Regions from separate parts of the Streptomyces sp. NPDC024698 genome, predicted to be linked through region 1. Evidence: riboswitches for the same ligand, from Rfam matches in the RefSeq annotation. Region 1 holds a riboswitch; the other holds the start of a gene.
What was found. Region 1 has a riboswitch for S-adenosylmethionine ahead of thrC (threonine synthase). Riboswitches for the same ligand answer to the same signal wherever they lie in the genome.
Positions count from the first base shown of each region.

Region 2: another riboswitch for S-adenosylmethionine. It lies ahead of ACZ4AA_RS00400 (aminotransferase class V-fold PLP-dependent enzyme); the one in region 1 lies ahead of thrC (threonine synthase).

Region 1 covers NZ_JBVHLK010000004.1:173,362-180,987, forward strand. Annotated here, with positions in the region: gene otsB (trehalose-phosphatase) at 1-545, shown strand, start outside; gene ACZ4AA_RS11755 (alpha,alpha-trehalose-phosphate synthase (UDP-forming)) at 691-2,151, opposite strand; gene ACZ4AA_RS11760 (glucosyl-3-phosphoglycerate synthase) at 2,230-3,174, opposite strand; SAM riboswitch class I at 3,379-3,535, shown strand; gene thrC (threonine synthase) at 3,553-4,851, shown strand; gene ACZ4AA_RS11770 (MoaD/ThiS family protein) at 4,848-5,123, shown strand; gene ACZ4AA_RS11775 (cold-shock protein) at 5,566-5,769, shown strand; gene groL (chaperonin GroEL) at 6,132-7,626, shown strand, end outside.
Region 2 covers NZ_JBVHLK010000001.1:84,961-92,586, reverse strand. Annotated here, with positions in the region: gene qcrA (cytochrome bc1 complex Rieske iron-sulfur subunit) at 1-729, shown strand, start outside; gene qcrB (cytochrome bc1 complex cytochrome b subunit) at 726-2,366, shown strand; gene trpD (anthranilate phosphoribosyltransferase) at 2,550-3,614, shown strand; SAM riboswitch class IV at 3,713-3,829, shown strand; gene ACZ4AA_RS00400 (aminotransferase class V-fold PLP-dependent enzyme) at 4,016-5,392, shown strand; gene ACZ4AA_RS00395 (Lrp/AsnC family transcriptional regulator) at 5,432-5,713, opposite strand; gene ACZ4AA_RS00390 (rhomboid family intramembrane serine protease) at 5,755-6,510, opposite strand; gene ACZ4AA_RS00385 (hypothetical protein) at 6,664-6,903, shown strand; gene ACZ4AA_RS00380 (NYN domain-containing protein) at 6,939-7,626, shown strand, end outside.

The DNA.
Region 1 (7,626 bases):
ACTACGGCGCCGAGCGCTGGGACGCGGTGAGCGGTACGGTCACCGCCCCCGCCCCGCACCCCGGTGTGGCCGCCGTCCGCGCCGAGCTGCCCGGGTTCCTCGACGGGATCGGTGCCTGGCAGGGCACCTGGATCGAGGAGAAGGGCCGGGCGGTCGCCGTGCACACGCGGCGGGCCGCCGATCCGCAGGCCGCGTTCGAGGCGTTGCGGGAGCCGCTGGGTGAGCTCGCCGCCCGGCACGGGCTGATCGTCGAGCCGGGGCGCATGGTCCTGGAGCTGCGTCCGCCGGGCATGGACAAGGGTGTGGCCCTCGTGGAGTACGTCCGGGAGACCGGGGCCGAGGCCGTGCTGTACGCGGGGGACGACCTGGGGGATCTGCCCGCCTTCGCCGCCGTCGACAAGCTTCGCTCCGACGGGGTTCCGGGGCTGCTCGTGTGCAGTGGCAGCTCGGAGGTCGCCGAACTCGCCGAACGCGCCGACCTCGTGGTCGACGGGCCCGCCGGGGTCGTCCGCCTCCTCGCCGCCATCGCGGCCCGACTCGCCTGACCCGGGCCGGTTCGTCCCCCTGCGGGTGGGGCGGGTCGGGCACCGGCTTGTTTCGCCCCCTCCGCCCCTACCCGACCCGTACCCGGGGCTCCGCCCTGGACCCCGCTCCTCAAACGCCGGAGGGGCTGGACCGATCCGGCCGGGGCTAACTCGAAGAGAGTTCGTGCAGTTGGTCCAGGAACCACTGGGCCGGGGGGAGGGCGGTGGCCGCCGCCGACAGGCGCTTGGTGCGTTCGGCGCGCTCGCCGGGCTGCATGCCGAGTGCCTCGTGCAGCGCCCGCGCCGTGCCGGTGATGTCGTACGGGTTCACGGAGATCGCGTCCTCGCCCAGTTCCTCGTACGCCCCGGCCTCCCGCGACAGGACCAGCACGCAGCCCTCGTCGGAGACGACCGGGACCTCCTTGGCGACGAGGTTCATGCCGTCCCGGATCGGGTTGACGAGGGCGACGTCGGCCAGCCGGTACGCGGCGAGCGAGCGGGCGAAGTCGTCCTTCACGTGCAGCACCACCGGAGTCCAGCCGGGCGTTCCGTACCCGGAGTTGATCTCGTCGGCGAGCCGCTGCACCTCGGCCGTGTAGTCCCGGTAGACCGCGAGGTCCTGCCGCGAGGGATAGGCGAAGGCCACGTGGACGACCCGCTCGCGCCACTCGGGGTGGTCGTCGAGCAGCTGCCGGTACGCCAGCATCCCCCGCACGATGTTCTTGGACAGCTCGGTCCGGTCGACGCGCACGATCGTCCTGCGGCCCGCGCCGATCTCCTCGCGCAGCGCGGCCATGCGTTCCCCGACGTCCGCCCGGTGCGAGCGCTCGCGCAGGAACTCGGCGTCCGCCCCGAGGCCGTGCACGCCGACCCGGGTCTCGCGCACGGGCGGCCCGGCGCCGTCCAGGTGCTCGATCGCGGGGGAGCCGCCCGAGGGCCGGGTGGCGACGTAGCGGCCGGGTTCGGTCTGCTCCGCGCAGCGCATGAACGCCGTGGCCCACCGCCAGGTCAGGAAGGCCACCCGGTCGGCGCCGAGCATGCCCGCCATCAGCTCGGCGCGGATGTCGTCGGGGAGCATCCGGAAGTAGTCCTCGGGTGCCCAGGGGGTGTGGGAGAAGTGGCCGATGCGCAGGTCGGGGCGCAGCTCGCGGAGCATCCCTGGCACCAGGCACAGGTGGTAGTCCTGGACCAGCACCGACGCGCCCTCGGCCGCCTCCTCGGCGAGCGCCTCGGCGAAGGCACGGTTGTAGGCGCGGTACGACGCCCACTGCCGCCGGAACTCCGCGTCGAAGACCGGCTCCAGCGGGGTCTGGTACAGCATGTGGTGGACGAACCACAGCACGGAGTTGGCGATGCCGTTGTACGCGTCGGCGTGCGTGGCGGCGTCGATGGCCAGCATCCGTACGCCGTCCTCGCCGACCCCGCGCCGGACGGCCTCCCGGTCGCCGTCGCCGAGGGCCGAGCACACCCAGAGCGCACCCGCGTCCGGCCCGATCGCGGAGAGACCCGAGACGAGTCCACCGCCGCCGCGCCGGGCGTGCAGCGAGTCGTCCTCCCGTACCTCGTAGGTGACCGGGCCGCGGTTGGAGGCGACCAGAATCCTGTGGGCACCATGCGTTGAAGCCATGCCTCGAAACCTAGCCCCGTCTCGAAACGCTCAAACGCGCCCTTCGGCCGTATGCGATCGGCGGCCGTGGGCGCCGGACTACGCGGCTCTGCGCGTCTGGTACTCGGACATTTCGGTCATCGGCGGCCTTTCCTCGGTGTCCACGGAGTAGGTGCGCGGCCGGAAACCGTCCCGGTCGCGTTCGAACTGGGTCAGGGAGGGGCGGATCAGATGGCCGCGGGCGAGCCGGAGCTGCGCGGTGCGGTAGATCGCGGCGGCCATGCGGCCCAGCGCCTGGCCGTCCTGGTGGCGGTGCTTGCGCACGCCGACGTCGACCTGGGCGAGGGCGTCCAGGCCCACCAGGTGCAGGGCGTCGACGAGCATGCCCAGTTCGACGCCGTAACCGACGGGGAAGGGGAGCTGTTCGAGCAGCGAGCGGCGAGCCGCGTACTCGCCGCCGAGCGGCTGGACGAAGCCCGCGAGCTGCGGCCAGTGCATGTTCAGCAGGGGGCGGGCCATCAGCTCGGTGACCCGGCCGCCCTGCCCGCCACCGCCGGCCATCGGGCGGTCGTACATGGCCTTGACGAGGTCGACGCCGGGCTCGGTGAGCAGGGGGCCCACGATCCCGGAGACGAAGTCGGACGAGAACTCCCTGAGGTCCGCGTCGACGAAGGCGACGATGTCCCCGCTCGTCACGAGGAGCGACCGCCACAGCACCTCGCCCTTGCCGGGCACGGCCGGTATCCGCGGGAGGATGTCGTCGCGGTGCACGACGCGCGCGCCCGCGGCGGCGGCGACCGCGGCGGTACGGTCGCTCGAACCGGAGTCGACGACGACGATCTCGTCGACGAGGGGCACCTGCTGCATCAGGTCGTGGCGGATGATCGCGACGATCTCGCCGACCGTCTCCTCCTCGTTGAGCGCGGGCAGCACGACACTGACCGTCGAGCCGGTGACGCGCTTGGCTGCCATGAGTTTGTGGAGCGGGCGGTCGGTCACGGACCAGGAGCGTGTGCTCAGCCAGCTCTCGACTTCTCTCAGCACCGTCTGCGGCTCCTCACTGTCTGATCACACGCCGTCGTCGGCGTGCCCGCTGCGGCCGGCGGCGGATCGATGGGCTCGTCTCGCCGTTCGGACGACTATCTCAACTGTCCTGGCCTTCGGTTACAGTCTTGAACAACGCGCATGACCATCGCATGTCCTGGATCGTCGGCGCGTATCGTGTTCAACAGTTCAACAATCAAATACCGCTCATCCAGAGGGGCAGAGGGATACGGCCCGATGAAGCCCCGGCAACCCTCCAGCCGGTCTCGTAGCGATCGATGTCGATCGCGTCGCGAGGCTCCCGGCTCGGGAAGGTGCCAAATCCGTCTCACGGCGAAGTGCGCCGTGAGGAAGATGAGGAGAAAGGGCCTCGCCTCCATGGCTGCGCAGACAGTTGCAAGCACCACGAACTCCGCCGACCCGGTGGACCTCGGCCCGGCCGCGGCGCTTTCCTGCCGCGAGTGCGGACACCGCGTGCCGCTCGGCCCGGTCTTCGCCTGCGAGGAGTGTTTCGGCCCGCTCGAGATCGCCTACGACTTCTCGGCGTACGACACCGAGGAACTCCGCAAGCGGATCGAAGCGGGACCCGCGAACATCTGGCGCTACGCGCCGCTGCTGCCCGTCCCCGCGGACGTGGCGGACAAGCCGAACATCAACCCTGGCTGGACCAAGCTCGTCCGGGCCGACAACCTGGCCCGTGAGCTCGGCGTCGACGCCGGAAAGCTCTTCGTCAAGGACGACTCGGGCAACCCGACGCACTCCTTCAAGGACCGCGTCGTCGCCCAGGCCATCGAAGCGGCCCGTGCCTTCGGGTTCACCACCCTCTCCTGCTCCTCCACCGGCAACCTCGCCGGAGCGGTGGGCGCCGCCGCGGCCCGCGCCGGCTTCCGTTCCTGCGTGTTCATCCCGCACGACCTGGAGCAGGGCAAGGTCGTCATGGCCGCGGTCTACGGCGGCGAGCTCGTCGGCATCGAGGGCAACTACGACGACGTGAACCGTTTCTGCTCCGAGCTGATCGGCGACGCGGCCGGCGAGGGCTGGGGCTTCGTCAACGTCAACCTGCGGCCTTACTACGCCGAGGGCTCCAAGACCCTGGCGTACGAGATCTGCGAGCAGCTCGGCTGGAGGCTCCCCGACCAGCTCGTCGTGCCGATCGCCTCCGGCTCCCAGCTCACGAAGATCGACAAGGGTCTCCAGGAGCTGATCAAACTCGGACTCGTCGAGGACAGGCCGTACAAGATCTTCGGCGCCCAGGCCGAGGGCTGCTCCCCGGTCTCCGTGGCCTACAAGGCCGGCCACGACGTCGTACGGCCCCAGAAGCCGGACACCATCGCCAAGTCGCTCGCCATCGGCAACCCGGCGGACGGCCCGTACGTGCTCGACATCGCCCGGCGCACCGGCGGCGCGGTGGAGGACGTGGACGACGAGCAGATCGTGGACGCGATCAAGCTGCTCGCGCGCACCGAGGGCATCTTCGCGGAGACGGCGGGCGGTGTGACCGTCGGTGTCACCCGGAAGCTGATCGAGAACGGTCTGCTCGACCCGACGCTGACCACCGTCGTGCTGAACACCGGCGACGGCCTCAAGACCCTGGACGCGGTGGCCTCCGACACCGGGCTGACCGCGACCATCCGCCCGAACCTCGACTCCTTCCGAGAGGCTGGTCTCGCATCATGAGCGTCAACGTCCGCATCCCCACCATTCTGCGCACCTACACCGGTGGGGCCGCCGAGGTGACGGCCGAGGGCGCGACCCTCGCCGAGGTCATCGGAGACCTGGAGAAGAAGCACACGGGGATCGCCGCGCGCGTCCTGGACGACCAGGGCAAGCTGCGCCGCTTCGTCAACGTGTACGTCAACGACGACGACGTTCGCTTCGAGCAGGGCCTGGAGACGGCGACCCCGGCGGGGTCCGGAGTCTCGATCATTCCGGCCGTCGCCGGAGGCTGATCGTTACCCTCGGTAATGCCGAACACATCGCGTTCACATAATTGCCCCTTCCGCGAGACAAGCGGAGGGGGCAATTCTGTAGGGTTGAACGCGCTAGAGTTGGGGAAGCCGGTTTGTTTTCGATGTTGGTTTCATGCCGGACGCATATGAGTTGCCGTTCTGGCGCCGATAAGAAGTAGCCAAAGTGGCTCACCTTTTTGGGTATTTTATGGCATTTATGGGGCCCGACTTGCCCCGGATCCTTGCGTATTCTCCGCAAATCATTGATCGGCCATGCCCAGAATTCTCGTCCGACTGACCTGTTGCAGAGGGCAGTTGGACAGATACATTCAGCCGCGGTCGACGCGTTCCGGCGCACACCCCCAACCGTTTGGGGGGTGAGGTCTGACCCGGATCCGCGAAGTGCGGATCTGTGCAAGGGCCAGTAATAGGGGAGTTAGGCATGGCTCAGGGCACCGTCAAGTGGTTCAACGCGGAGAAGGGGTACGGCTTCATCGCGGTCGACGGTGGTGCGGACGTCTTCGTGCACTACAGCGCGATTCAGATGGACGGCTACCGCACCCTTGAAGAGGGTCAGCGAGTGGAGTTCGAGATCTCGCAGGGCCAGAAGGGTCCGCAGGCGGACATGGTCAAACTCGCCGTCTGATCCGGGCGCGAACGACCACCGACTCAACTCACGCACGAGGGGCCCGCATCCCACCAGGGGTGCGGGCCCCTCGTGCGTTTCCCGGTCGCCCCCCGCCTCGCGCATGCCCGCGTGCGCGTGCTGGACGGAACCCCGGGCGGGGGCTGGGCCAGGGGGCTGTTTTCATGAGAGGCGCTTGCACTCGCAGGGGTCGAGTGCTAATCATTGGCGTTAGCACTCTCCCAGTGAGAGTGACAGAACTTGGATCGGGCCGGCGAGGCTCACGGGCCTGTGGGGCAAGGAACCACAGGGTTCGAGGGCCGTCCGTCGCGGGCGCGGGCACGATCCGGAGAAATCCACCCCGTCCGGGAGGACCACTTCACATGGCCAAGATCATCGCGTTCGACGAGGAGGCACGGCGCGGTCTCGAGCGCGGGATGAACCAGCTCGCCGACGCCGTCAAGGTCACCCTCGGCCCCAAGGGCCGTAACGTCGTCCTCGAGAAGAAGTGGGGCGCGCCCACGATCACCAACGATGGTGTTTCCATCGCCAAGGAGATCGAGCTCGAGGACCCGTACGAGAAGATCGGCGCCGAGCTGGTCAAGGAAGTCGCCAAGAAGACGGACGACGTCGCCGGTGACGGTACGACCACCGCGACCGTCCTCGCCCAGGCTCTCGTCCGCGAGGGCCTGCGCAACGTCGCCGCCGGCGCCAACCCGATGGCCCTCAAGCGCGGTATCGAGAAGGCCGTCGAGGCCGTCTCCGGTGCCCTCCTTGAGCAGGCGAAGGATGTCGAGACCAAGGAGCAGATCGCTTCGACGGCCTCCATCTCCGCCGCCGACACCCAGATCGGCGAGCTCATCGCCGAGGCGATGGACAAGGTCGGCAAGGAAGGCGTCATCACCGTCGAGGAGTCCCAGACCTTCGGTCTGGAGCTGGAGCTCACCGAGGGTATGCGCTTCGACAAGGGCTACATCTCGGCGTACTTCGCCACCGACATGGAGCGTATGGAGGCGTCGCTCGACGACCCGTACATCCTGATCGCCAACTCCAAGATCGGTTCCGTCAAGGACCTGCTCCCGCTCCTGGAGAAGGTCATGCAGTCGGGCAAGCCGCTGCTGATCATCGCCGAGGACGTCGAGGGCGAGGCCCTGTCGACCCTGGTCGTCAACAAGATCCGTGGCACCTTCAAGTCCGTCGCCGTCAAGGCTCCGGGCTTCGGTGACCGCCGCAAGGCCATGCTCGGCGACATCGCCATCCTCACGGGCGGCGAGGTCATCTCCGAGGAGGTCGGCCTCAAGCTGGAGAACGCGGGTATCGACCTGCTGGGCCGCGCCCGCAAGGTCGTCATCACCAAGGACGAGACCACGATCGTCGACGGCTCCGGCTCCGCCGACCAGGTCGCCGGCCGCGTGAACCAGATCCGTGCCGAGATCGAGAACTCGGACTCGGACTACGACCGCGAGAAGCTCCAGGAGCGTCTGGCGAAGCTGGCCGGCGGCGTGGCCGTCATCAAGGCCGGTGCCGCCACCGAGGTCGAGCTCAAGGAGCGCAAGCACCGCATCGAGGACGCCGTTCGCAACGCGAAGGCTGCCGTCGAGGAGGGCATCGTCGCCGGTGGTGGCGTGGCCCTGCTCCAGGCTTCCTCGGTCTTCGAGAAGCTCGAGCTCACGGGTGACGAGGCGACCGGCGCCAACGCCGTGCGTCTGGCCCTGGAGGCCCCGCTCAAGCAGATCGCCGTCAACGGTGGTCTCGAGGGTGGCGTCATCGTCGAGAAGGTCCGCAACCTGCCCGTCGGCCACGGCCTGAACGCCGCGACCGGTGAGTACGTCGACATGATCGCCGAAGGCATCATCGACCCGGCGAAGGTGACCCGTT
Region 2 (7,626 bases), on a different contig from region 1:
ATCGGCGCGGGGGCGGTCCACTGGGCCCGCACCCTGATGTCCGACGTCGAGGTCGCCGACGATCGTCACCCGATCGAGGCGGCGCCCGACGTCAAGGCCAAGGTCCTGGCCGACTTCAAGCAGGGTGCCAAGGAGTCCGCGCTCGGCCGCCGCAAGCTGATCCGCAACACGATGTTCGGCGCGCTGGCCCTGTTCCCGCTCTCCGGCGTCATGCTGCTGCGCGACCTCGGTCCGCTGCCCGGCACGAAGCTGCGCCACACGCTGTGGTCCAAGGGCAAGCTCCTCGTCAACATGAACACGAACGAGCCGCTGCGTCCCTCGGACGTCGCCGTCGGTTCGCTCACCTTCGCCAAGCCCGAGGGCCTGGAGACGGACGACGAGGACTTCCAGAAGGAGATCGCCAAGGCGGCCCTGATGATCATCCGGCTCCAGCCGGACGACATCAAGGACAAGCAGGAACTCGAGTGGTCCTACCAGGGCATCGTGGCCTACTCGAAGATCTGCACCCACGTCGGCTGCCCGATCTCCCTGTACGAGCAGCAGACGCACCACGCGCTGTGCCCGTGCCACCAGTCCACCTTCGACCTCTCCGACGGTGCCCGGGTCATCTTCGGCCCGGCCGGTCACGCCCTGCCGCAGCTGCGCATCGGCGTGAACGCTGAGGGCTACCTCGAGGCGCTCAGCGACTTCGAAGAGCCCGTCGGTCCTGCATTCTGGGAGCGCGGATGAGCACTACCACCACCTCCGACTCGCGCCCCTCGCGCGAGAAGGCACCCGCCGGTGAGCGGGTGGCCGACTGGGCCGACGGCCGTCTCGGGATCTACTCCCTGGCCAAGTCCAACATGCGCAAGATCTTCCCCGACCACTGGTCGTTCATGTTGGGTGAGGTCTGCCTCTACAGCTTCATCATCATCATCCTCACGGGTGTGTACCTGACCCTGTTCTTCCACCCCTCGATGAACGAGGTGGTGTACGACGGCAGTTACGTGCCGTTGCAGGGCCAGCTGATGTCCGAGGCGTTCAACTCGACCATGCACATCTCCTTCGATGTGCGCGGTGGTCTGCTGATCCGTCAGATCCACCACTGGGCCGCGCTGATCTTCCTCGCCGGCATGTTCGTGCACATGATGCGCGTGTTCTTCACGGGTGCGTTCCGCAAGCCGCGTGAGATCAACTGGGTCTTCGGATTCCTGCTGTTCGTCCTCGGCATGTTCACCGGCTTCACCGGTTACTCGCTCCCGGACGACCTGCTCTCCGGCACCGGTGTGCGCTTCATGGAAGGCGCGGTCCTGTCCGTGCCGATCGTGGGCACGTACCTGTCGTTCTTCCTGTTCGGCGGCGAGTTCCCGGGCGGCGACTTCGTGGCCCGCTTCTACTCGGTGCACGTGCTGCTGCTGCCGGGCATCATGCTCGGCCTGGTCGTCGGCCACCTGATCCTGGTCTTCTACCACAAGCACACGCAGTTCGCGGGCCCCGGCAAGACCAACGAGAACGTCGTCGGCATGCCGCTGCTCCCGGTCTACATGGCCAAGGCCGGAGGCTTCTTCTTCCTGGTCTTCGGTGTCATCGCGGCCATCGCGGCGATCGCCTCGATCAACCCGATCTGGGCCATGGGTCCCTACCGTCCGGACATGGTCTCCACGGGCGCCCAGCCCGACTGGTACATGGGCTTCTCCGAGGGCCTCATCCGTGTCATGCCGGGCTGGGAGATCAACCTCTGGGGTCACACGCTCGTCCTGGGCGTGTTCATCCCGCTGGTGATCTTCCCGCTGGTCCTGGTCGCGATCGCGGTCTACCCGTTCATCGAGTCCTGGGTCACCGGCGACAAGCGCGAGCACCACATCCTGGACCGCCCGCGCAACGTCCCGACCCGGACCGCGTTCGGTGCCGCCTGGATCAGCTGGTACTTCGTCCTGCTCGTCGGCGGCGGCAACGACATCTGGGCCACGCACTTCCACCTGGCGATCAACTCGATCACCTGGTTCGTGCGCATCGCCTTCTTCGTCGTGCCGGTGCTCACGTTCATCGCCACCAAGCGGATCTGCCTCGGCCTCCAGCGCCGGGACCGGGACAAGGTGCTGCACGGCCGCGAGTCGGGCATCATCAAGCGCCTGCCGCACGGTGAGTTCATCGAGGTCCACGAGCCGCTCAGCCAGGACGCGCTGCACACGCTCACCGCGCACGTGCAGTACAAGCCGGCCGAGATCGGCCCGACGGTCGACGAGAACGGTGTCGAGCGCAAGGTCTCGGGTGCGCAGAAGCTGCGCGCCAAGATGAGCAAGGGCTTCTACGGCGAGGAGGGCCAGATCCCCAAGCCCACCGTCGAGGAGTACAAGGAGATCACGAGCGGCCACGGCCACCACTGATCCCCGGCAGTTCGCCACGGCAGGAGCCCCGTCCACGCAACGGACGGGGCTCTTCGCCGTCTCGGGGCTGGATAGGGTGGACTCACCCGGTGCCAGGGGGTGAGTCCACCCCGCGGCGCCCACGACCGTGTCACCCGCGCCCGTGTCAGCACGACCGCGTGACCCAGGAAACCAGGAGCGACCATGAGCGCTGTGAACCCCGCTGGAGGCGACACCGCGGCGGGCCGTTCCTGGCCCGCGGTACTGAACGGACTGCTCGAAGGCCGCGACCAGAGCGCCGACGACACGGCCTGGGCGATGGACCGCATCATGCGCGGCGAGGCGACCGACGCGCAGATCGCCGGGTTCGTGGTGGCGCTGCGGGCCAAGGGCGAGACCGTCCAGGAGATCGCCGGACTCGTCCGGGCCATGTACGAGCACGCGAACGTGATCGAGGTGCCCGGACGCACCGTCGACATCGTCGGAACGGGCGGCGACGGCGCGAAGACCGTCAACATCTCCACGATGTCCTCGATCGTGGTGGCCGGCACCGGCGCCAAGGTCGTCAAGCACGGCAACCGGGCGGCGTCCTCCGCGTCCGGGGCGTCGGACGTGCTGGAGAAGCTCGGCGTCAATCTGCAACTGCCGGTGAGCCGGGTCGCCGCGGTGGCCGAGGAGGCCGGGATCACCTTCTGCTTCGCGGTCAAGTTCCACCCGGCGCTGCGTCATGTGGCGGCGGCCCGCGGCCAGTTGGGCATCAGGACCACCTTCAACGTGCTCGGACCGCTGACCAACCCGGCACGGGTGAAGGCCCAGGCGGTCGGCGTCGCCGATGCCCGGATGGCGCCCATCGTGGCGGGCGTGTTCGCCGAGCGCGGCAACTCCTCGCTGGTCTTCCGCGGTGACGACGGCCTCGACGAGCTGACCACCACCGGGGGTTCCCACGTGTGGGTCGTCCGCGACGGCAAGGTCACCGAGGAGCGCTTCGACCCCCGCGACGTCGGGCTCGACATCGTCCCGGTGGAGGCACTGCGCGGCGCCGACGCCTCGTACAACGCGGAGGTCGCCCGGCGCCTCCTGGACGGCGAGAAGGGGCCCGTGCGGGACGCGGTCCTGCTGAACTCGGCGGCCGCCCTGGTGGCCCTCTCGCCGACCGGCGCGCCGCTCACCGGCCAACTCCGCGAGGGAATGGAGAAGGCCGCCGAGGCGATCGACTCCGGCGCCGCGAAGCGCACCCTGGAGCGCTGGGTGGCCGCCAGCAACGCCTGATCCACCCGCCGGTCCCCACCGGAGCCCGGCGCGGGACGCAGTCCGGATCCTGGACTGCGTCTTGCGCGGGGAAGATCCTCTGGCAAGATGCTGTATCAGGTCATGAGTGACAGCCATCAGGCCCCGGCCGGCTGTCCGGCAACCCTCCGTCCGTGGCGGGGTGCCCCGGGTGAAGACCAGGTCGTAGGCAGCGAGGCCTACGGCAAGCGCGGACCCCTCCCGCTCTCCGGGCGGACCACCAGGGGTCCTGGTCGTTCGAGGGAGCCTTCTGTGAGCAAGCGAATGCGATAGGGCGCCGAGCCCCGCCTCCGCACACCCTTTTCACCCTTCTCCCGCGCTGAGCGCCGCCTGCGGCGGCCGGCTCGCGCGGTGATCCCGCCTGCCTCTCACAGGAGCTCGCCATGTCTGTCTCCACCGTTGCCGCCGACCAGAGTGTTTGTGCCCCCCTGCCCGTTCTGGGCCGGGATGTCACCGTCCCGCTCGTCACCGGCGGCGAGGTGACCTACGCGGCCCTCGACTACGCCGCCAGCGCGCCCGCCCTCCAGCGGGTGTGGGACGACGTGGCCGCGTACGCGCCGTACTACGGCAGCGTCCACCGGGGCGCCGGCTACCTCTCGCAGCTGTCCACCGACCTCTTCGAGAACGCCCGCAGGACCGTCGAGGAGTTCCTCGACTGCCGCGCCGACGACCAGGTCGTGTTCACCCGCTCCACCACCGACTCGCTCAACCTGCTCGCCGCGGCCCTCCCGGCCGACTGCCAGGTCTTCGTCTTCGAGACCGAGCACCACGCCTCGCTGCTGCCCTGGCGCGACGCCCGGGTGACCTACCTGAACGCCCCCCGCACCCCCGCCGAGGCCGTCGAGACCCTGGAGCGCGCCCTCGCCGCCCGCACGGTGTCCGTTGAAGGGGGCCATGGACCGGCCCTGGTGTGCGTCACCGGCGCCTCGAACGTCACCGGGGAGCTGTGGCCCGTGCGGGAACTGGCCGCCGCAGCGCACGCCCACGGCGCCCGGATCGTCCTCGACGCCGCCCAGCTCGCCCCGCACCACCCGGTGTCGGTCCAGGACCTCGACGTCGACTGGGTCGCCTTCTCCGGGCACAAGCTGTACGCGCCCTTCGGCTCCGGTGTCCTCGCGGGCCGCTCCGACTGGCTGCGCGAGGCCGACCCCTACCTCGCCGGCGGCGGCGCCAGCCGCAAGGTCACCCGGCGCGCCGACGGCGGGGTGGACGTGGAGTGGCACGACAGCGCCGCCCGGCACGAGGCCGGCTCGCCGAACGTCATCGGCGCCTACTCGATCGCGTCGGCGTGCAAGGCGCTCACCGAGGAGGGCTTCGACAACCTGCTCGCCCGCGAGCGGCACCTGATCCGTACCGTCCGGGAGGGCCTCGCCGAGGTCCCCGAGGTCCGGGTCCTCTCGCTCTTCGGCGACGACGCCCCCCGCGTCGGCGTCATCTCCTTCGTCGTCGAGGGCTGGAACAGCTCGCACTTCGCGGCGGCGCTGTCCGCCGAGTACGGCATCGGTGTCCGCGACGGCCTCTTCTGCGCCCATCCGCTCGTGCGCACGCTGCTCGGCAGCGCCCCCGAGACCCAGGGGGAGTGCGGAGCCCCGGAGGCGGCACCCGGCGAGAAGTCCCTCAACGCCATCCGGGTCAGCTTCGGGGCCGGCACCCCCGACGAGCACGTCGAGCGGTTCGTGCGCGCGGTGCGCGAGCTGGTCAGGGACGGCGCGCGCTGGCAGTACCGCACCGAGGGCGGCCGCTGCGTCCCCGCGGTCTGAGGGCAGGGGCAGCCACGCCCGGAGGCGGCGCCGCGTCGGTCAGGAGTCGAGACCGATCGCGAACGCCGCCTCCAGGTCGTGCTGGGAGTACGTACGGAACGCCACGTGCGTGTCCGTCGCCTCGACGCCCGGGATCTTGCTGATCTTGCCGGGGATCACGTCCGCCAGGTCGTCGTGGGCCTGGACCCGGACCATGGCGATCAGGTCGTAGGTGCCGGTGACGGAGAAGACCTCGCTGACGCTGTCCAGCGACGCGATCGACTCGGCGATCTCGGGGATCCGGTCCACGCTGGTCTTGATGAGGACGATCGCGGTGATCACGGCTGGTTCTCTCCCTAGGGGCCGCTGCTGGGGATCTCACCCTACTCGCGGTCCACGGGGCCGGGCCGCTCCACCGGGGGCCCCGGCAGCACCCCGAGGGCGGGCACGGCGGCCGGGCGGCGGTGGAACCGGGCCCAGGCGTAGACGAAACCCAGGGTGAAGCCCACCAGGTGGGCCAGATAGGCGACCCCTGGACCCGAGGAGCTGCGGCCCGCCGCCAGCCATTGCAGCGTGAACCAGAACGGCAGCACCACCCAGGCGGGGAACCGCAGCGGCAGGAAGAACAGGAACGGGAAGAGACTGGTCACCCGGGCCCTGGGGAACAGGTACAGGAACGCGCCGAGCACCGCGGAGATCGCCCCGGAGGCCCCGACCAGGGACTGCTGCGAGGACGCGTTGGCGGCCGCGTAGCCCAGCAGGGCCAGATACCCGCAGCCCAGGTAGAAGAGGGCGAACTCCAGGTGGCCCATGCGCTCCTCGGTCATCAGCCCGAAGACGTAGAAGAACAGCATGTTGCCCAGGAGATGGAGCCAGCTGCCGTGGATGAACAGCGCGGTCGCGGGGGTGAAGGCCTCGCCGGGCGCCCCGCCGAACAGCCCGGCAGGCACCACGCCCCAGCGGCGGAAGTACGCCCGCTGCGCGACCAGCAGTTCGTCCCCGGTGCCGTACGCGGGATCCAGGCCCGAGGCGGGACCGATCACGAAGATCAGACAGCACAGGACGATCAGTCCGTACGTCACCGGCGCAGACCGGCCCCTCAGCGCCCTTCCGGCCGTCGCACTCCAATTGCCGATCATGGTACAGAGCATGACGTAACCGGACGGGTGCGCACAGACCGCCTCGCCGCCGTGGACACCCGAGCGTCGAGTACCCGCCAGGCCGTAGGGTTACGAGCCAAAGCACCGGGAAAACCGGCGCCGGACGGACACTAGAAGGAAAGCGGCTGCCCTATGACGGTTCCCCTGCCCGACGCGAAGACCCGCTGGCGCTGTGCCCTCTGTGGCAACCTCACGCGTTTCGACGTGACCCGCTCGTCGAAGGTCGTCGAGTATGTGCACCTGGACCTGGCCGGTGAGCCCAAGGTCGAGGAGCGCGAGGTGGTCAGTGAGACCATCGAGTCGGTGCGGTGCCGCTGGTGCAACGCGGTGGATCAGGTCGAACTCGTGGACAGGCCGGGCGCCGGCTCCTGAGGGAGCGGGCCCCGCACGGATTTTGGGGTGAACGGATGGTGGAGACCACAGGCGGGGAGCCGGACGACGGCACCGCCGAGGTGCTCGACCGTCCGCTGCCCGACGGCGTGCGCCGGCGGGTCGTGCAGATCGTCTCGGACGGCTTCGGCGGGCTGACGGTGTCCGAACTGCCCGCACAGCTGCGGCAGTACGCCCGATTCGCTCCCAATCGTCGCGCCAAGTTCGCGGGCAACGCGATGGCGGCGGCGCTGGAGACCGACCCGCTGTTCAGACAGCGGATCGCGGAGAAGCTCAGAGAGGCCCAGCCCGAGCTCGTCGGCGCTCTCGACTCGGGCGCGCCGCCCCCGGCCGCGGATCCGCTGGACGTGGCGGCCGCGGCCTACGTCGTGCGTCCCGCCGGTTGGGTCAAGCTCGTGACCGCCGCGGGCGAGGAGGCCCTGCGCGCGGACGCCGAGCGCGCCGACGAGGAGAGCCGCGCCGAGCTGGACCGGCTGCGCGCCGATCTCGCGGAGGCCCGCGCGCAGACGCGGACCGAGACCGAACGGCTGCGCGCGGAACTGGAGTCGGCCCGCAAGGAAGCGGAATCGCTTCACCGCAAGCTGCGCGGGGCCCTCAGCGACGTCAAGCGCGGCGAGGCGGCCCTGCGCAAGCTCCAGGCCGAGACGGAGGGGGCGAAGGCGGAGGGCCAGGCCCAGGTGTCCGCGGCCGAGAGCGAGACGCGGC